Regions from separate parts of the Limnohabitans sp. 2KL-27 genome, predicted to be linked through region 1. Evidence: predicted binding sites of a transcription regulator. Region 1 holds the regulator's gene; each other region holds the start of a gene.
What was found. Region 1 encodes sigma-54, which starts transcription at its own class of promoters, with help from an activator protein. Its sites were predicted from a motif close to TGGCANGNAANCTGCTTT; they were not measured.

Region 1 (6,926 bases):
CCAATTTGCCGTGGCCTACCTTCGCCACGAACAGGACCTGGACCTCAAGGCCTTTGACGTGCGCTTTGACAACTACTACCTGGAGTCGAGCCTGTACACCAGCGGCAAGGTCGATGCGGCGGTGCAAAAGCTCAAAGACGCGGGCAAGACCTATGAGCAAGACGGCGCGCTGTGGCTCCAATCCACCGATTACGGCGACGACAAAGACCGCGTCATGCGCAAGGGCGACGGCACCTACACTTACTTTGTGCCCGACGTGGCGTACCACATCAGCAAGTGGGAGCGTGGCTTCACGCGCGTGGTGAACATCCAGGGCACCGACCACCACGGCACCATCGCCCGCGTGCGCGCAGGTTTGCAAGCGGCCAATGTCGGCATCCCCGAGGGCTACCCCGACTACGTGTTGCACACCATGGTGCGCGTGATGCGTGGCGGCGAGGAGGTCAAGATCTCCAAGCGGGCAGGAAGCTACGTCACGCTGCGCGACCTGATCGAATGGACCAGCAAGGACGCGGTGCGTTTCTTCTTGCTGTCGCGCAAGCCCGACACCGAATACATCTTCGACATCGACCTGGCCCTGGCGCAAAACAACGACAACCCGGTGTATTACGTGCAATACGCCCATGCCCGCATTTGCTCGGTGCTGGCCGCATGGAAAGACAAGTATGGGGGTGATGTGACTTCGCTGGCCCAAGCCGATCTGTCGCCGCTGCAAAGCCCGCAAGCCCACGCGCTGATGCTGGCCCTGGCCAAATACCCTGAGATGCTGACGTCTGCCGCCACCGACTTTGCGCCGCACGACGTGACGTTTTACCTGCGCGACCTGGCGTCGCTCTACCACAGCTACTACGACGCCGAGCGCATTTTGGTGGACGACGAAGCGGTCAAAAAGGCGCGTTTGGCGCTGGTCGCGGCCACCGCACAGGTGCTGCGCAACGGCCTTCATGTGTTGGGCGTGTCAGCCCCACAAAAAATGTAAAGGGACGGCTCATGCAACTCCACAGCCAACGCGGCGGTACTTTTTTGGGTTTCATCATTGGCTTGGTGCTGGGTCTGGGCGTGGCCTTGGCCGTGGCCATTTATGTGACCAAGGTGCCCACGCCGTTCTCCAACAAGAACCAGCCCCGCACCAACGACCAGGACGCGCAAGAAACCGAAAAAAACAAGGACTGGAACCCGAACAGCGTGTTCCAACCCAAACCACCGGCTGAGGCCCCGGCCGCACCCGCAGCACCCGCACCCGACGCAGGCACCGACAAAACCGCCCCAGGTCTGGTGGGCAAAACCGCCCCCGAAGCGCCCAAAGCCGAACTACTTCCGGCCGTCACCGCCGATCCGTTGGGCGATTTGGCCAAGACCAAATCAGGGCTGAGCACCCCCGCTGCGCCAGCCAACGCCGCCGACCCCTTTGACTATGTGATCCAGGTGGGCGCCTACCGGACCAGCAACGATGCCGACGCCCAAAAAGCCAAACTGGCCTTAATGGGGCTGGATGCCAAGGTTTCTGAGCGGGATCAAGCCGGACGCACCGTGTATCGCGTACGCTTGGGGCCCTTTGCAGACAAAGCCGCCGCAGAACGCATCCGCAGCCGCCTTGAAGGCAGCGGCATTGACAACACCTTGGTTCGAGTTCAACGCTGAACCCGAACCCCCCTCATTTGGAGCACGACCATGAAACGCCGCCTCTTCTCTTCCGCTTTGCTCACTGCCAGCGCTTGGCTGAGCACCCCTTTGGCCTGGGCCCAAGCGGCCCTGTTCAAGTCCGGCAAAGACTTTTTGACACTGGAGCGCCCCGTGGCCACTGAGGCCGGTGCAGGCAAAATCGAAGTCATCGAATTTTTCTGGTACAGCTGCCCGCATTGCAATGCTTTTGAGCCCAGCTTTGCCCAATGGGCCAAAAACGCACCGAAAGACGTGCTGGTGCGCAGGATTCCCGTGTCTTTCCGCGACGACTTTGCCCCCCAGCAACGTCTGTTTTTCACGATCGAAGCCATGAACCTGATGGAAACGCTGCACCCCAAGGTGTTTGCCGCCATCCATGTCGAGAAGTTGATGCTCAACACCGATGCCAGCGTTTTGGCCTGGGCCGAAAAGCAGGGCGTGGACAAAGCGAAATTCAACGAGGTCTACAAATCCTTTGGTGTGGCCGCCAAGCAAAAGCGGGCGGTGCAACTGCAAAACGACTTCAAGGTGGAAGGGGTGCCCTCACTGGGCGTGGCTGGGCGTTACTACATCGATGGCACGCTGGCTGGCAGCATGGACCGGGCTTTGAAAGTCGCTGAATCCCTGATCGCCCAGTCGCGCAGCGGCTCCGGCAACACAGCCGCCGCCAAAAAACAAAGCTGAGACCTCCACCCCAACAGGGGTCGGCTTTGGAGCCAACCCGCCAGACCCAGGTCTGTGCGGGTTTTTTTACGCCACAAGCCGCCCGCCGATGCCGATACAGCCTGGCTTGCGCCTACAATCAAAATCTGTTCTCAGCAAGATTCATGCCCTCAATGAAAACCCTTCGCGTCATTGGCCTCCTCGCCTCAGGGTTGAGCTTGTTCAGCATGCCTGCCTGGGCCGAGAAAGCCGACAGGGACAAACCCATGCGCATTGAGGCCGATGCCATGCGCCATGACGAGAACAAATTGCTCACCATCTTCACGGGTCAGGTGGTGGCCCTCAAAGGCACCATGGTGCTGCGCGGTGCACGCATGGAAGTGCAGCAAGACAAAGAAGGCCAACAAATCGCCCACGTCTGGGCTGCCCCCAATGAGCGGGTGTTCTTTCGGCAAAAGCGTGAAGGCGTGGACGAATTCACCGAAGGTGAGGGCGAAATGGCCATCTACGACAGCCAAGCCGACGTCGTGACCTTGATCCAGCGGGCCGAAGTGCGGATTTTGCGTGGCACGGTGCTGGCCGATCAGATCAACGGCCAGAAAATCGTGTTCAACAACACCACCGAGGTGATGACCGTGGACCGCCCCGCCCCGGGTGCCAAAGCCACAGACCCCCGCGACCAACGCGTGCGGGCCGTGCTCACCCCCCGAAAAACCAACCCCGCCACCACGCCAGTTGCACCCACAGCCAACATACCGGCCCTGCGGGTCAGCCCCGGCACCGGTGAGGGCAAGAAACCATGAGCGAGCCTGTGGTCACCAGCCGCCTAGAAGCCCACCACCTGCAAAAAGCCTATGGCAGCCGCAAAGTGGTGCATGACGTGTCGGTGCAAGTGGACAAGGGCGAGGTCGTTGGCCTGCTCGGCCCCAACGGCGCTGGCAAAACCACCTCGTTTTACATGATCGTGGGCTTGGTGCGGGCCGATGGCGGGCAAATCCTGATCGACGGCCAAGACGTCACCCGCATGCCCATCCACAAGCGCTCGCGCATGGGCTTGTCCTACCTGCCGCAAGAAGCGTCCATCTTCCGCAAGCTCACGGTGGCCGAGAACGTGCGTGCCATTTTGGAGCTGCAAACCAACGACCAGGGCCAAGGTTTGTCGTCAGCCGACATCGAAAAACGCCTGACCGAATTGCTGGGCGATTTGCGGGTCGACCACCTGCGCGACTCGCCTGCGGTGGCGCTGTCGGGGGGTGAACGCCGCCGGGTCGAGATTGCTCGCGCCTTGGCCACCGACCCGCGCTTCATCCTTTTGGACGAGCCATTTGCAGGCATCGACCCCATCGCCGTGATCGAGATCCAGCGCATCATCGCCTTCCTCAAGCAGCGCGGCATTGGCGTGCTCATCACCGACCACAACGTGCGCGAGACGCTGGGCATTTGCGACCACGCCTACATCATCAGCGAAGGCCGCGTGCTGGCTGAAGGTACGCCCGACGAGATCGTGACCAACGCCGATGTGCGCCGGGTGTACTTGGGCGAACACTTCAGGATGTGATGAACACCCACTCTGTTCTCGACTTGAAAGCGCAGCCATGAAGCCAGGCCTGTCGCTTCGCATGTCCCAGCACCTGGCGCTCACGCCCCAGCTGCAACAATCGATTCGCCTGCTCCAGCTGTCTACCCTGGAGCTGTCCCAAGAAGTCGACCAGATGCTGGACGACAACCCCTTTTTGGAACGTGCCGAAGAAGAATCCCCTGCCGAGGCCTTTGGCCTGGAGCAGGCCGACACCCACGTCAGCCTGGGCGACCGGGTAAGCGAAAGCGCCAGCACGTCCAGCAGCAGCGAAGACAACGCCAGCGAAACCCGCGACGAAGCCGTGACCGATGTGGCCGAAAGCTGGGACGGCGATGGCAGCGTGGACATGCGCCCCGACGACAGCGAATGGGGCGGCGACGCCACACCGCGCCAAAACAACGGCGAAGAAACCGCCGACGCCATCGATCTGGCGCGCGGCAGCGGGTCCCTGACCGACTTTTTGCACCGCCAGGCCTTGTCGCTGCGCTTGTCCGAAGTGGACCGCGCCGCCTTGCGCTTTTTGATCGAATCGCTCAACGACGACGGCTACCTGACCGACACCCTGCCCGAGCTGGCCGCAGGTCTTGCGGGCAGCGATGACTACGAGCAGCTCGACGAACTGGTGCACCGCTTCACCGTAGCGCTGGGTTTGCTGCAATCGCTCGAACCCGTGGGTGTCGGCGCACGCGACTTGGCCGAGTGCCTGCGCATCCAGATCAAGGCTTGGCTGCAAGACTCGCCCGATGACGAAGTCGCCCAGGCCGCACTGGCCATTTGCGCCCAGCCTCTCGAGATGTTGGCCAAGCGCGACTACAAGCGTTTGGCCGTGGCCTGCGGTCTGAGCGAAGCCGTGGTCAAAGTCGCCATCCCTTTCATCGCCCGACTCGAACCCAAGCCCGGCCGCCCCTTTGTGCAGGCCGAGCAAAACATCATCATTCCCGATGTGCTGGTGGTGAACACCAGCAAGACGGCCACGCCCAAATTCCGCATCCAGCTCAACCCGGACGTGATGCCCAAACTGCGCGTGCACGACATCTATGCCAACGCCCTGCGCGGCGGCAAGGGCGACAACCATGCCGGCCTGCAGCAGCGCCTGCAAGAGGCGCGCTGGTTCATCAAGAACATCCAGCAGCGCTTTGACACCATCTTGCGCGTGTCCACCGCCATCGTGGAGCGGCAAAAAAACTTCTTGACGCACGGCGAGCTGGCCATGCGCCCCTTGGTGCTGCGCGAGATCGCCGACGAGCTGGGCATGCACGAGTCCACCATCAGCCGCGTGACCACGGCCAAATACATGTCCACGCCACAAGGCACCTTTGAGCTGAAGTATTTCTTTGGCTCAGGCCTGGGCACCGACAGCGGCAGCGCTGCATCCAGCACCGCCGTGCGCGCGCTCATCAAACAGTTTGTGGCGGCCGAAAAACCCGCCAAACCGCTGTCGGACAACCAGCTGTCTGAAATGCTGAAAGAGCAAGGCATCGACTGCGCACGCCGCACCGTGGCCAAATACCGCGAAGCCCTGAAGATCGCCCCTGCGAACCTGCGCAAAACCCTTTGAGAGCATCTGAGTGAATTCATTGAACCTGTTCATGCCCTGCGCCGCGGGCGTCGAGGGCTTCCTGGCCGACGAAGTGCACGCCATCACGGGCCTCACGGGCCACGACCTGATGACCGGCCGCGGCGGCGTGATGGCACGCGCTTCCTGGCGCGATGCCATGCGCATCAACCTGCACAGCCGCCTCACCCAGCGTGTGCTGGTGCAGCTGTCGGTGACCGACTACCGCAACGAGAACGACCTGTACCACGCCGCCAGCGAAGTGGCCTGGGAAATCTGGTTCACCCCCAAGCAAACCTTCAAGATCGACATCACCGCGCAGCACAGCCCGCTGACCAGCCTGAACTTTGCGGCCCTCAAAATCAAAGACGCTGTGGCCGACCGTTTTCGCGCCAAACGCGGTGAGCGCCCCAGCGTGGACACAGCACGGCCCGATGTGCGCATCTACGCCCACCTCACACCCGAAACCCTCACGCTGTACATCGACACCTCGGGCGAGCCCCTGTTCAAGCGCGGTTGGCGCACCGACAAGGGCGATGCGCCCCTGAAGGAAACCCTGGCCGCCGCCATGATCGCGGCCAGCGGTTGGGACGCCACCGTCCCCCTTTACGACCCGTGCTGCGGCAGCGGCACCATCCCGATCGAAGCAGCGCAAATCGCCTGTGGCATCGCGCCCGGTTTGCAGCGCCGCTTTGGCTTCGAAAAACTGCTGCCCTTCCAGAACCACGTTTGGCAAGGCCTGATCGAAGAAGCCCGCGACCACGAACACGAACCCACCGCGCCGATCTTTGGCAGCGATGTGGCCTTTCGCATGGTCGACTTTGCCGAGCGCAACGCCGAACGCGCAGGCGTGTCGGGCGTGATCGAGTTCCGGGGTGGCGACGCCCTGCAACGCATGCCCCCCAGCGAGACCCCCGGCGTCATGCTGCTCAACCCGCCTTATGGCGAGCGCATTGCCGCTGCCGGTGTGGCCGGGCGCGGGCGTGACAACTTCCAGCCGGGTGCCCTTTCGGATGCTCGTGCCAGTTCCCGCGCCGCCGCCCCAAGCCACCACCGCGAAACCGCCCAGACCCAAGACGGCGACGACAGCGTCGACTTCTTTGCCCAACTGGCCAGCCACTGGAAGAAAAACTACAGCGGCTGGAGCGCCTGGATGCTCACGCCCGACCTGAAGCTGCCCAGCAAAATGCGCCTGAAAGAATCGCGCCGCGTGCCCATGTGGAACGGCCCCATCGAATGCCGCTTGTTCCGCTTTGACATGATCAAAGGCAGCTTGAAGCGCACACCAACAGACGCCTCTGCAGACAAAGCAGGGGATACTGGAACGCCTGCCCCATGAGTGTGAGTGCGCCTGTGAGCACCCTGGAGCGCCATGTGCTGGACACCAACATCTTGCTCGACCTGTGGGTGTTTGACGAACCCCAGGCCGAAGCACTGCGCACCCGCGTGGAGAGCGGCAGCATAGAT
Region 2 (6,926 bases), 2.2 Mb from region 1:
AGCCAGAGCAAGATCGCCTGGGTCTCGATGCAAGACAGCAACGAGATCGTGGCGATTGACTTGGGTAAGCAAACCCTCAAATCTCGCACTGCGGTTGGGCCTATGCCTGCGGATGTGTTCGGCACGCCGGATGACAAATTTTTGCTGGTGGGCCTGACCGGGTCGGACGGGGTCGAGGTGTATGACATCGGCAGCGGACAAGCCAAATGGGTCAAAAAAATCCCCACGGGTAAGGGCGCGCACGCGTTTCGGGCATTGGGCGACAAACGCCATGTGATGGTCAGCAACCGCGTGAGCAATACGATCAGCCAGATCGATTTCACCCAGATGGTGGTGGTGGCAGACTTTCCTGCTCCCTCGGGTCCGGACTGCATGGACATCACGGCCGACGGCAAAACCATTTTGGTGGCCTCGCGCTGGGCCAGAAAACTGTCGGTGATCGACATCGCCACGCGCAAAGTGGTGCGGCAGGTCCGGGTTGGCAAATCACCCCATGGGGTCTGGACATTGGACCATGCGCCGCGCTTTTGATGGCTGCCGCCGGCTTTTCGTCTGCGCTTTCTGGGTGGGCAGCTTCTCTGCTGTCGCTGCCACCTGCGAGAAACCGGTTTATTTGACCTTTGACACGGGCCACATGGGGGTGGCCCCTTGGATCGCCGAAGTCCTGCAGCGTCAACAGATCCCGGTCACCTTTTTCGCAGCGCATGAAAAAACCCGTGAAGGCGATGGCACTTTGGGCCAGCATTGGGCCCCTTGGTGGCGGGCGCGGGCCGCAGAGGGGCACGCCTTTGCCTCGCACACCTGGGACCACGCGTATTGGCGTGCCGACCTCCCAGAGGGCAACCCCTTGAAATTCCGAATTCGTCCCAGCGCTGGTGAACAGGCAGGCCAAAACCTCACTTGGACCGCTGCACAGTATTGCGACAATTTGCGCCAGGCGGCGCAGCGTTTGCTGGCCTTGACCGGACAAGCACCCCTGCCCCTGTTCAGGGCGCCTGGCGGTAAAACCTCTGCCCGCCTGATCGAAGCGGCTCGGCAATGCGGCTTTGCGCATGTGGGCTGGTCCGATGCGGGTTTTTTGGGGGATGAGCTGTCCAGCACCTCCCACCCCAACGCCCAATTGCTCGCAAAGGCGCTGAAAAACATCCGCGCTGGCGACATCCTGATGGCGCATCTGGGCATCTGGTCGCGCCAAGACCCTTGGGCCCCAACCGTGCTCGAGCCGCTGATCGTGGGCCTGAAGGCGCGCGGCCTGTGTTTCGCCACGTTGCGTGAGCACCCGGCTTACCGGGACTGGGTGAGACAACGCCCCTTGGCACTGCCGGGTTTGCCCGATTCACGACAATAAGCCATGGACTGGTTGATCGACCTGTTTGACCGTTGTCAGCTGACGCTTTTTGAAGCTGTGGTGCAGCCCATCGCTTTTGCAGCGGGGCAGGGCCATCTGCTGGAAAAAGCCTACGAAGGCGTGGGCTGGCTGGTGGTGGGCCTGTTGCAGCTGTTGGTGATGCTGGTCGTGATCGGCCCCATGCAGCGGCGCTGGCCTGCGGAGCCGATGCGCGATCGTCAGGCGGTTCGGGTCGATGTGCTCTACACCCTGATCCACCGATTGGGCTTGTTCAAGCTGGGCATGTTTTTCACACTCGACCATGCCTTTGAGCAAGGCCTGGGCGTGCTGCGGGCCTGGGGCATGCCCACGCTGCACCTGGACGGTTTGTGGCCTGGGGTGACCGATCTGGCTTTGGTCAGTTTCGTGCTTTATCTGGTGGTCTTTGACTTCGTCCACTACTGGATTCACCGGGCGCAGCACCAGTCCCACACCTGGTGGTCCTTGCATTCATTGCACCATGCGCAGCGGCAGATGACCCTGTGGAGCGACAACCGCAACCACCTGCTGGACGACATGCTCACCAGCCTGTTGTTGTCGGCTGTGGCCGTGCTGATTGGTGTTGGGCCAGGGCAATTTGTGGCGCTGGTGGCGTTGAGCCAGTTGAGCGAAAACTTCCAGCATGCCAATGTGCGCATCTGGTTTGGCCGTTGGGGAGAGCGCCTGTGGGTCAGCCCGCGTTTTCACCGCAGGCACCACAGCATAGGCATTGGCCACGAGTCCCAATCGCAGGGCCGTACCGTGCTCGGTGGCTGCAACTTCGGGGTGTTGTTGCCCTGGTGGGACATGTTGTTTGGCACCGCCGATTTTCAGCTGCGCTTTGACCCTACGGGCGTGCGTGACCAAGTGGAGCAGGGGCGCGACTATGGCGCAGGCTTTTGGGCCCAACAGCGTCAGGGTTTGCGTCGACTGCTGGGCCGCAGCTGAGCCTGCTCTCGAGTCTGCAGACCGGGCATGGGTCTGGCGCTTGGGCCGCATTCAACTGTTAAGCTTTCACCCATGAAACTCTTGATCGATTCCTTTTGGCGCGCGGCGATGTATTGCCTCTACCCCCGGGTGATCGGCTTGTCGTTTTTGCCGCTGGTGCTGATCGTGGCCCTGTCCTGGTTGCTGGGCTATCTGTATTGGGACGTCGCCGTCACTTGGGTGCGGGGCTGGCTGGACGCCTCCAGCTGGTTGGCGATCGTGTGGCGTTGGCTGGAGGGCATCGGCTTGCCTGACCTGAAGACGGTGGTGGCCCCATTGCTCGTGATTTTTTCGGTCACACCCTTGGTGGTGGTGGCGTCGTTGTTGGCGGTGTCCTTCCTGATGACCCCTTCCCTGACCCGGTTGGTGGCTGAGCGCCGCTTTGCGGGCTTGCAGCGCAAACACGGTGGCAGCTTGGCGCGGAGCCTGTGGTGGACTTTGTTGTCCTTGTTGCTGGCGCTGGGCGCCTTGCTGCTGACCTTGCCCATGTGGTTGGTGCCGCCCTTGGCCATGGTGCTGCCGGCACTGATCTGGGGGTGGCTCACCTACCGCGTCATGGCCTTTGACGTGTTGGCCGAGTTCGCCAGCGCCGAAGAGCGCCACAGCCTCATGGCCCGTCACCGCATGAGCTTTTTGAGCATGGGCGTGGTCACGGGCCTCATGGGCGCTGCACCCAGCCTGGTGTGGGCTTCAGGGGCCGTGTTTGCTGCGGCGTTTGTGATTTTGGTGCCTGTGGCCATCTGGATTTACACCTTGGTGTTTGCGTTTTCTTCGCTGTGGTTTGCCCACTTCGCGCTGACGGCTTTGCAGGCGCTGCGCCATGAACCGCAACGCGCAGCCGTTGATGACGTGCTGCCCGCGGTGCCAGCGTCGCCCCATGCCACGGCCCGACTGGGCCCAGACCCGGATGACAAAGCCGACAGCGTGACCGATGTCCAGCCAAGCCCCAGCCTCTGAACCCCTGTTCTTTTTTCACGACCACCATGACCCCTACCTTTGGCCTGATCATCATTGGCGACGAAATCATGTCCGGCAAGCGCCAGGACAAGCACATGCCCAAAGTCATCGAGTTGATGAATGCGCGCGGTCTGAGCTTGGGCTGGGCCGAGTACGTGGGCGACTCGCCCGAGCGCATCACCGCCACTTTGCAGCGGGCCTTTGCCTCGGCCGACGTGGTGTTCAGCTGTGGCGGCATTGGGGCGACGCCGGACGACCACACGCGCCAATGCGCTGGCCAGGCGTTGGGCTTGCCGCTGGCCCTGCACCCCGAGGCCAAGCACCTGATTCAAGAGCGCATGCAGGACACCGCCAAGGAGCAAGGCGTGGCTTATGAGCCGCAGCGACCAGACAACATCCACCGCCTGAACATGGGGGTGTTTCCCGAAGGGTCGGCCATCATCCGCAACCCCTACAACAAGATTCCCGGGTTCAGCTGCACAGGCCCGGGCGGCGGCGCGGTGCACTTTGTGCCCGGCTTTCCTGTCATGGCTTGGCCGATGATCGAATCGGTGCTGGACACCCACTACAGCGCCCATTTCCGGCGCAACGCCTACATCGAAAAGTCGGTGATCGTCTTGGGGGCGATGGAGGCCACCCTGACCCCCTTGATGGAATCCATCGAAGCCGCCCACCCTGGCGTCAAGGTGTTCAGCTTGCCCAGCGTTGACCATCCGCAGTGGGGCCGACACATTGAGCTGGGCGTCAAAGGCGAGCCGGCCGATGCCGAACGGGCCTACTTGGACCTGCGCCAGGGCCTGACCGCTTTTTCATTGGAATACGGCCCCGAATTGGTGCGTTGATTAGATATTCACTAAAATGGTGCAAAATTGCACCATAAAAGTGCATTTAAAGGCTGTCGTTGCAGGTCCGCAAAGCCTGTCGGTCACTCTTTTTTATCCGGCTTGAATGCCCAACCGGTCACCCGCAAGGCACAATCTGGGGTTGTTCAAATGCAGTTTTGGGCCTCAAGTTGGCACAAAAACTGCAAGACCTGTGAGCAAGCTTTTTAACCCCTTTCCATTCAGGAGAATTTGATGGCCAAGACCGTCGCAGACGTGATGAAGATGGTGAAAGAGAACGAAGTCAAGTTCGTTGACTTCCGTTTCACCGATACCCGTGGCAAATGGCAGCACATCACTGCGCCCGTGTCGCAGTTTGATGAGAGCAAGTTCGAAGACGGTCAAGCGTTTGACGGTTCTTCCATCGCTGGCTGGAAGGGCATCGAAGCGTCGGACATGTTGTTGATCCCCGATCCCAACAGCGCCATCATCGACCCCTTCTTCGAAGAAGTCACCTTGGTCATGATCTGCGACGTGATCGAGCCCACCGACGGCAAGGCCTACGAACGTGACCCACGTTCGATCGCCAAGCGCGCCGAAACTTACCTCAAGCAATCGGGCCTGGGCGACACCGCCTACTTCGGTCCCGAGCCAGAATTCTTCTTGTTCGATGACGTGCGCTGGAGCACCGAGCCGAACAACACCTTCTACGCCATCGACGAAGCCGAAGCGCCTTGGAACAGCGGCACCAAGATGGACAATGGCAACAGCGGCCACCGCAACCGCGTCAAGGGTGGCTACTTCCCAGTGCCTCCCGTTGACAGCACACACGACATGCGCAGCGAAATGTCGTTGATCCTCGAATCCGTGGGCATCCCGGTCGAAGTGCACCACCACGAAGTGGCTGGCGCGGGTCAATGCGAAATCGGCACCAAGTTCTCCACATTGGTCGAGCGCGCCGACTGGACACTGCTGCAAAAGTACGTGATCCACAACGTGGCCAACGCTTACGGCAAGACCGCCACCTTCATGCCCAAGCCTTACGCTGGTGACAACGGTTCCGGCATGCACGTGCACCAGTCCATTTGGAAAGACGGCAAGAACCTGTTCGCTGGCAACGGCTACGCTGGTTTGTCTGAATTCGCCCTGTACTACATTGGCGGCATCATCAAGCACGCCCGTGCCCTGAATGCGATCACCAACCCCGGCACCAACAGCTACAAGCGTTTGGTTCCTCACTACGAAGCCCCAGTGAAATTGGCTTACTCGGCCAAGAACCGCTCCGCTTCGATCCGCATCCCCAACGTCGCCTCCGACAAGGGCCGCCGCGTGGAAGCCCGCTTCCCTGATCCATTGTGCAACCCTTACCTCGGCTTCGCGGCCTTGTTGATGGCAGGCTTGGACGGTATCGAAAACAAGATCCACCCCGGCGAAGCCGCGACCAAGGACCTGTACCACCTGCCGCCAGAAGAAGACAAGTTGGTGCCCACCGTTTGCTCCAGCTTGGACCAAGCTTTGGATGCGCTGAACGCAGACCGCGCCTTCTTGACCAAGGGCGGCGTGTTCACCGACTCGTGGATCGATGCCTACATCGACTTGAAGATGCTGGAAGTCAACCGCAGTCGCGTCGAAGTGTCGCCGGTCGAATACGACATGTACTACTCGCTGTAATCAGCCATGCGGCGCATTGCACATCCCCGTGCAATCACCATCAAGGACGGCCTCGGCCGTCCTTTTTTTGTGTCTCTTTCTCGGCATGTGTTGCTGCTGTGCGCTGGACTTTGGTGTGTGAGCGGTTGGGCCCAGGAGGTCATTTACCGCTGTGGGCAGGAATACACCAATGCGCCCAAAGACCTGACCCGCTGCGAGCGTCTGTCTGAGCAGGCCGTCACGGTCATCACCGGCTTGCGCACCCAGCCTGCGCCAGTGGCGGTGATACCTGCTGACCCGATGCCCGATGAGACGAGCACCAAAGCGGAGCCCTCACGCACGGTCATCGACCGCCAGGGCGAAAGAGATGTTCAGGCGCGCACCATTCTGGCCCAGGAGCTTGAGCGGGTTCAAAAGCAACACCAAGCCTTGCTGCTGAGCTTCAACCAGGGCGCGCCGCTCAGGTCGGCCAGCGAACAGACCGCGCCCCTCCAATACCAAGAACGTGTGGCCTCGCTCAAAGCCGCCATTGACCGGACTGAGCGTGACATCGACAGCCTGCAGCGCGAGTTGGCGAGACGCCCTGCACCCATGAAAGCCGCCAAGCCATGAGCACACCCGTTTCAAGATTCCAGGCTTTTGACTTGTTGGCCACGCCCGTGGCCGTCATGCAAGGTCAAGGTCGGGTGCGTTTCGTCAATGCGGCGCTGGAAGATGCTTTGGGCCTGTCCCGGCGGACCCTGTACGACACGCATTTGCCCGACTATTTTGTGGACCCACAGCCCTTGATCATGGCCCTGGCCGGGGCCCAATCGAACGAGTTTGCCGCGCTGCGTTACGAAGCCCAGTTGCGCCGACTGCACCATGAGGACAGCTTGCCCGTGCATGTGATCGTGGCACCCTCGGACCAGCCCGATGAGGTGATTGTGGAGTTGCTGCCCGTCGAGCAGCAAACCCGCCAAGAGCGTGAAGAGCGCTTGTCGGAGCAGGCCCAAGCCAACAAGGAGCTGATCCGTAACCTGGCGCACGAGATCAAGAACCCCTTGGGCGGCATCCGTGGCTCGGCCCAGTTGCTGGAGATGGAACTGGACAACAAAGAGTTGACCGAATACACGCAGGTCATCATCCATGAAGCCGATCGGCTG
Region 3 (6,926 bases), 1.5 Mb from region 1:
CACATAGCGGGCCGTGCCGCCTGCGCCATTTTCCTCGCCCATGACATGCCACGGCTCGAGCGCATTGCGCAGGGTGAGCACCGCGCCATCGACCTGGACTTGGCCAAGCAATGGAAACCGGAATTCAAAATGCGGCGCAAACCAGCTGGGGTCGAAGTGAAAGCCCGCATCGCCCAACTCGGTCAGCACATCGTCAAAGTCCTTTTGCAACCAGTGTGGCAGCATGAAGCGGTCGTGCAGCTCGGTGCCCCAGCGCGTCACGGGCGCTGCATACGGCGCGTCCCAGAAGCGCGCCACCAAGGCCCGCAACAGCAACTGTTGCACGATGCTCATGCGCTCGTGCGGCGGCATCTCAAAGGCCCGCAGTTCGAGCAGTCCCAGTCGCCCGGTGCTGCTGTCGGGCGAGTACATTTTGTCGATGCAGAACTCGCTGCGGTGCGTGTTGCCGGTCACATCGATCAAAATGTTGCGCAGGGTGCGGTCGACCACCCAAGGGGCCATGTCTGTGCCGTATTTTTTGCGGTGGCGGGAGATTTCGCGCAGCGCAATTTCCAGCTCATAGACCTGGTCGTTGCGCGCTTCGTCCACACGCGGGGCCTGGCTGGTGGGGCCGATGAACATGCCGCTGAACAAATAGCTCAAGCTCGGATGGTTGTGCCAATACAGGATCAGGCTGGCCAGCAATTCGGGGCGGCGCAAAAACGGGCTGTCGCCAGGCGTGGCACCGCCCATGACCATGTGGTTACCGCCGCCCGTGCCGGTGTGGCGGCCATCGGTCATGAACTTTTCAGCGGACAAACGCGTCTCGAAGGCGGCTTTGTACAGGAACTCTGTGTGCGAGACCAACTCGGTCCAGTTGTGGGCCGGGTGGATGTTGACTTCGATCACGCCGGGGTCGGGCGTGACCTGCAGCAGTTTGAGGCGCGGGTCGCGCGGCGGCGGGTAGCCTTCCAAGACGATTCGGACGCCCAGTGTTTTGGCTGTGGTTTCAACCGCACTGACCAGGCTCAGATAGTCTTCCAGTCGCGCCAGCGGGGGCATGAAGACGTAGAGGATGCCGGATGCGTCTGCCTTGGCCAGGGCCTGGGCTTCGGCCTTGGGCCCGTTGGCCCGTTGCGGGTCGCGCACTTCCACGCACAAGGCGGTGCGCACCACGGACGGGTCGGACTTGAATTTTTCAGGCGTGACCGATGCAGCTGGCGCCGAGGCATGGCGGGTCTGCATCGTCACTGGGGCTGGGGCGGGCAAGGCGCTGCGTGGCGCGAGATGCGGCGAAAAGGGGTCTTGCTCGATCATGTGCCAGCGCTCGGTGGGCGCCGCCCAAGGCAGCGAGTCCAGCGGCAAGCGCCAGCCCATGGGTGAGTCGCCGGGCATCAAATACATGCGTTCTTCGCGTACAAACCAGCGGCCGGTCTGCCACTGCGTGCCTGACGGCACGGGGTTCACACCCTCAGGCGGATCGATGGCTTGCAGCGGCAGCACATAGCCCACTGCGGCGTCCAGCCCCTGGCTGAAGATCCGACGCAAGCGGTTGCGTTCCATTTCGTCGTCCAGCCGGGCGTCGAAGGGGTCCACGTTCACGGGCAAGCGGCGCTCGCGCCAGAGGTAATACCAGGTGTCCTCGTAGCCAGGCAGGACAGTGTCGCTGGACAGACCCAGCTGCAGCGTGAGGGCTTGCATGAAGCGCAATGCGTCGGCATGGGTGTAGGCGCTGGGTGCGCGTTCGTCGGCAAACACCGCCGGGTCTTGGCAGCAGGGCGTGCCGTCGGCGCGCCAGTAAATGCTGAGCGCCCAACGCGGCAACTGCTCACCCGGGTACCACTTGCCTTGGCCAAAGTGCAAAAACCCCCTTTGCCCGTATTGCTGGCGCAGCTTGTGCACCAGTTCGGTGGCCAGGCCCCGTTTGGTGGGACCCACGGCGTCGGTGTTCCACTCCGCACCCTCGCGGTCAAGGGTGGACACGAAGGTGGGCTCGCCGCCCATGGTCAGGCGCACGTCTTGCGCCAGCAGTTGCGCATCCACCTGCTCACCCAGCTTGAGCACGTCTGCCCACTGCGGATCGCTGTAGGGCTTGGTCACGCGAGGCGACTCGTGGATGCGGGTGACCTCCATGGTGTGGCTGAACTCAACTTCGGCCTCGTCCATCAGGCCTTCAATGGGCGCTGCCGCTGAAGGCTGGGGTGTGCAGGCCAGCGGGATGTGGCCCTCGCCAGCCAAGAGGCCCGAGGTCGGGTCCAGGCCCACCCAGCCCGCGCCGGGTAGATACACCTCGCACCAGGCGTGCAGGTCGGTGAAGTCGACTTCGGTGCCGCTGGGGCCGTCGAGTGATTTGACGTCCGGGGCCAGCTGGATCAAATAGCCCGAGACAAAACGGGCGGCGATGTTCATGTGCCGAAACAGTTGCACCAAGAGCCAAGCGGTGTCGCGGCAGGAGCCGCTTTTCAGGGTGAGTGTTTCTTCGGGTGTTTGCACCCCCGGCGCCATGCGGATGGTGTAGCGGATGTCCTGGTGCAAGCGTTGGTTGATCTGCACCAAAAAATCGATGGTGCGCTGGCGCTGGCGGTCCAAGCTGGCCAGGTATTTCTTGAACAGCGGTGTTTTGGCGTCTTTGACCAGGTAGGACTGCAACTCCTCTTTCACCATGTCCGAGTATTTGAAGGGCACCTCTTCAGCCGAGGGCTCCAAAAAGAAGTCAAAGGGGTTGAACACCGCCATCTCGGTGACCACGTCTACGGTCACTTTGAAGGCGGTGGTTTTTTCCGGGAAAACCAAGCGCGCCTGGTAGTTGGCAAAAGCGTCTTGTTGCCAGTTGATGAAGTGCTCTGCGGGTTCGACCTGGAGGCTGTAGCTCAGGATGCGGCTTCGGCTGTGCGGGGCCGGGCGAAGGCGTATGACTTGGGGGCCGAGCTGCACGGGACGGTCGTAGGTGTAGTGGGTGACGTGGTGCAGGGCGACTTGTATCGACATATCTCGTTGAGCGCAACAGGGGCTGCACGCATGACAAATGCAGCTTGGGCAATTACAAACAAGCAAGACACGCGCCAGGAGGGGCTCTCGACGCTGCGTTAACGCTCCGTTTTCGGTGCGGTTCTGCGCAGCCCCATGCACAGAGCGCCAGCGTGCGCGACACAAAAAAACAGCCAATCAGGGAGGCTGCGATGAAACAATGCGGTGCATTGGCCCAGCGGGCCAAGGGGGCAGGGCCAGTCCTTGGGCAAGAGGGGCTGACCAGGAAACGGCGCTTGTGCGTGCCCTTGAGGGCGCGCGCCAGCGTCCTGTGGAGCGCCCCATGATGTCCTTGGTCTGGGCGCGTGGTCTGGGCGTGGGCCTGATGGCCTGGTGTTTGGGTGTGGCGTTGCAGTTGCAACAATCAGCTTTGTGGCCCGTGGTGGCGTATGGTGGGGTTTTGCTTGGGGTGGTGGGCATGGCCTGGCTGCTGCACGGGAGGACACGCGACGAGCCGACAGATCGCCCAAACGCTGTCTGGGCCAGGTGGGTGATGGGGTGTCTGCTGTGCTCGGCAGCGGCCTTTGGCGTGACCGGCTTGCACGCCTGGACAAGGGCCCACACCATCGACCCGGCGCTGGAGGGCCGAGATCTGGACGTGGTGGGCGTGGTGCAGGCCATGCCCCAGCGGCAAGGGCTGGGCTGGCGCTTTCGTTTTCGCATCGAGCAGGCTTGGTGGCCGGACGTTTCAGGGGCTCGCCAGCCTTTGCAGGTTGGTGCCGATGTGCCCGCGCAGGTGATCCTGGGCTGGTACGGTCAAGAGGGCACGCACGACAGCGGCTGGAACCTCTCGCCCTTGCCCGAGCCTGTCAAGGCCGGGGAGCGCTGGCGCTTGCGTGTGCGCCTGAAAGCGCCGCACGGCCATCTGAACCCGCGCGGTTTTGACTACGAGCTGTGGCTGTGGGAGCAGGGCATTCGGGCCACGGGTGATGTGCGCAACCGCGCCAAAGACCCGGCCCCGCAGCGCTTGGGCGGCACCTGGTCGCACCCCATCGAGGCCTGGCGGCAATCGGTGCGAGACCGTTTGTTGACCCAGTTGTCTCCACCGGGCAGCGATGCCGATGCCGCCCGGCGGGCGGGCGTGGTCGCCGCCTTGGTCACGGGCGATCAGGCGGCCATCGAGCGCAGCGACTGGGACGTGTTCAGGGCCACGGGCGTGTCGCACCTGATGAGCATTTCGGGCCTGCATGTGACCATGTTCGCCTGGCTGGCCGCGGCTGTCGTGGGTTGGTTGTGGCGGCGTTCGGCCCTGTGGGGGTTTGACGGTGCTTTGCGTTGGCCTGCCGTCCATGTGGGGGCGTGGTCGGGCCTGGTGCTGGCCACTTTGTACGCGTTGTTCAGCGGCTGGGGCGTGCCCGCGCAGCGCACCTTGCTCATGCTGGGGGTGGTGTTGGTGCTGCGCCTGTCGGTGCGCCAGTGGCATGGGGCACTGGTGTGGTTGGCGGCCTGTGCTGTGGTGCTGGGCCGGGACCCGTGGGCTTTGCTGCAGCCCGGGTTTTGGCTGAGCTTTGTGGCCGTGGGGGTGTTGATGGCCTCTGCGCCTGCCGCTTGGGGTGCGATCGGTCCGAACGCAAGTGCACCACAAAGGGATGCACCAGACGCACCAACATGGCGTGCGGCGACCGGGCCGACGCCCCGCGAGCACCTTTGGGGTGCATGGGCGCAGGTGGGTGGGTGTCGGCAATGGGGGCGCACGCTGGCGGCCAAGTGGCTGGCTTTGCTGCGCGAGCAGGCCACGGTGACCTTGGCTCTGGCCCCCTTGACGCTGTTGTTTTTTGGGCAGGTGTCTCTGGTGGGCTTGCTGGCCAATTTGCTGGCCATTCCCTGGGTGACGCTGGTGGTCACGCCACTGGCCATGCTGGGCGTGGGGGTGCCCGGGGCGTGGGACGCGGCGGCCTGGGCTTTGCAGCCTTTGCAGGTGGTACTGGGCTGGCTGGCAGGCTGGCCGATGGCCACTTGGTCGAGCGCCATGCCGCCTTGGGGCCTGGCTTTGCTGGCCTTGGTGGGGGCTGTCGGTTTGGTGCTGCGACTGCCACTGTCCTGGAAACTCCTGTGTCTGCCGCTGCTGTGGCCGGTGCTGTTTTGGTCTCCCCCTCGCCCCGCGCCCGGCAATTTCGAGTTGTTGGCGGCCGATGTGGGGCAGGGCAATGCGGTCCTGGTGCGCACCGCCTCGCACAGCCTGCTGTACGACGCGGGGCCCCGGTATTCGGCAGAGAGCGATGCCGGACACCGGGTGCTGGTGCCTTTGCTCGCGCAGATGGGCGAGCGCATCAACACCCTGGTGCTCAGCCACCGTGATAGCGATCACACCGGGGGCGCGGCGGCGGTGCTGGCCATGCAGCCGCAGGCAGCGCTGTGGTCTTCGCTGGAGGATGAGCACGCCTTGCACGCCCTGCGCCCGGGGTGGACGCGATGCGAGGCCGGGCAAGCCTGGGTGTGGGACGGGGTGCGCTTTGAGGTGTTGCACCCGGTGGCCTCTTTGGGTCCGCTCGCCCGTGCTCCCAAGCCCAATGAAGTCAGTTGCGTTTTGCGCATCAGCACGGCGCAGACATCGGCCTTGCTGGCGGGAGACATCGAGATCGCCCAGGAGCAGGCCTTGATCCGGTCCCAACTGGCTCCGGTCGATGTGTTGCTCGTGCCGCACCACGGCAGCAAGACTTCGTCGAGCCTGCCGTTTTTGCAAGCCCTGCAGCCCAGGCTGGCGCTGGTCCAAGCCGGTTACCGCAACCGTTTTGGCCACCCCGCCCCCGAAGTGGTGGCCCGCTACCGGGCGGAGGCCATCGCGCTGGTCGAGTCCAGCCGTTGCGGCGCAGCCACCTGGCGCAGCGACACACCCGGCCAAGTGCACTGCGAGCGGCAACAGCGCCAACGCTATTGGCACCACGTTCAGAGGCCATGAGTCACCTTTAAATGTGGGTATACATCTTGCTAATGTGTTGTCAGGAGTGAAGAGCCATGCGCCAATTCGACGAGATGTACAGCCGCTTGCCTGCACAAGGGCTGGGCGGCGAAGTTCGAGACCATTACCAAGCCTACGCCCGCTGGCTGCAAGCGCAAGACCCGCAGACCATGGCCTCGCGCCGCGAAGAGGCCGAGATGATTTTTCGGCGCGTGGGCATCACCTTTGCCGTTTATGGTGACAAGGACGAAGAGGCGAACACGGACGAGGGGGGCACAGAGCGATTGATCCCGTTTGACCTGATTCCCCGGGTGATCGCCGCCCAGGAGTGGCACAGCATGGAAGCCGGGCTGGTGCAGCGCGTGACAGCGCTCAACCGTTTCATCCACGATGTCTACCACGACCAGGAGATTTTGAAGGCAGGCATCATTCCCCGCGAGCAGATCGAGCGCAACGCCCAGTTCCGCCCCGAGATGGTGGGCGTGGATGTGCCCAACAACATTTATTCGCACATCAGCGGCATCGACATCGTGCGCGCCCCTGACGCCCAAGGCGTTGGCGAGTACTACGTGCTCGAAGACAACCTGCGCGTGCCCAGCGGCGTGAGTTACATGCTCGAAGACCGCAAGATGATGATGCGGCTCTTTCCGGAGTTGTTCAACCAGCACCGCGTGGCCCCGGTGGCGCATTACCCGGACTTGCTGCTGGAAACCTTGCGCGCCAGCAGCCCCGCCACCACGGCCGAGCCCACCGTGGTGGTGCTCACGCCCGGCATGTACAACAGCGCTTATTTCGAGCACGCCTTTTTGGCGCAGCAAATGGGTGTGGAACTGGTTGAGGGGCAAGACCTCTTTGTCAAGGACAAGTTCGTTTACATGCGCACCACACGCGGCCCCAAGCGGGTGGACGTGATCTACCGCCGGGTGGACGACGACTTTTTGGACCCCAACGTGTTTCGCCCCTCCTCGACGCTGGGCTGTGCAGGGCTGATGGAGGCTTACAAAGCCGGTCATGTGGCCAT

Region 2: a site for sigma-54 is predicted at 4,324-4,341, ahead of glnA (type I glutamate--ammonia ligase). Genes of this name have one in related genera too.
Region 3: a site for sigma-54 is predicted at 3,027-3,044, ahead of LHAB_RS10310 (transglutaminase family protein). Genes of this name have one in related genera too.

The regions. Positions count from the first base shown of each region.
Region 1 is NZ_CXOP01000002.1:31,575-38,500, forward strand. Features, by position in the region: gene argS (arginine--tRNA ligase) at 1-979, shown strand, start outside; gene LHAB_RS02780 (SPOR domain-containing protein) at 991-1,641, shown strand; gene LHAB_RS02785 (thiol:disulfide interchange protein DsbA/DsbL) at 1,672-2,346, shown strand; gene lptA (lipopolysaccharide transport periplasmic protein LptA) at 2,499-3,128, shown strand; gene lptB (LPS export ABC transporter ATP-binding protein) at 3,125-3,883, shown strand; gene LHAB_RS02800 (RNA polymerase factor sigma-54) at 3,921-5,462, shown strand; gene LHAB_RS02805 (THUMP domain-containing class I SAM-dependent RNA methyltransferase) at 5,473-6,798, shown strand; gene LHAB_RS02810 (PIN domain-containing protein) at 6,795-6,926, shown strand, end outside.
Region 2 is NZ_CXOP01000002.1:2,269,679-2,276,604, reverse strand. Features, by position in the region: gene LHAB_RS13825 (YVTN family beta-propeller repeat protein) at 1-531, shown strand, start outside; gene LHAB_RS13820 (polysaccharide deacetylase family protein) at 515-1,348, shown strand; gene LHAB_RS13815 (sterol desaturase family protein) at 1,352-2,314, shown strand; gene LHAB_RS13810 (EI24 domain-containing protein) at 2,387-3,310, shown strand; gene LHAB_RS13805 (competence/damage-inducible protein A) at 3,337-4,152, shown strand; gene glnA (type I glutamate--ammonia ligase) at 4,387-5,802, shown strand; gene LHAB_RS13795 (hypothetical protein) at 5,809-6,393, shown strand; gene glnL (nitrogen regulation protein NR(II)) at 6,390-6,926, shown strand, end outside.
Region 3 is NZ_CXOP01000002.1:1,552,504-1,559,429, forward strand. Features, by position in the region: gene LHAB_RS10310 (transglutaminase family protein) at 1-2,967, opposite strand, end outside; gene LHAB_RS10315 (DNA internalization-related competence protein ComEC/Rec2) at 3,290-5,905, shown strand; gene LHAB_RS10320 (circularly permuted type 2 ATP-grasp protein) at 5,962-6,926, shown strand, end outside.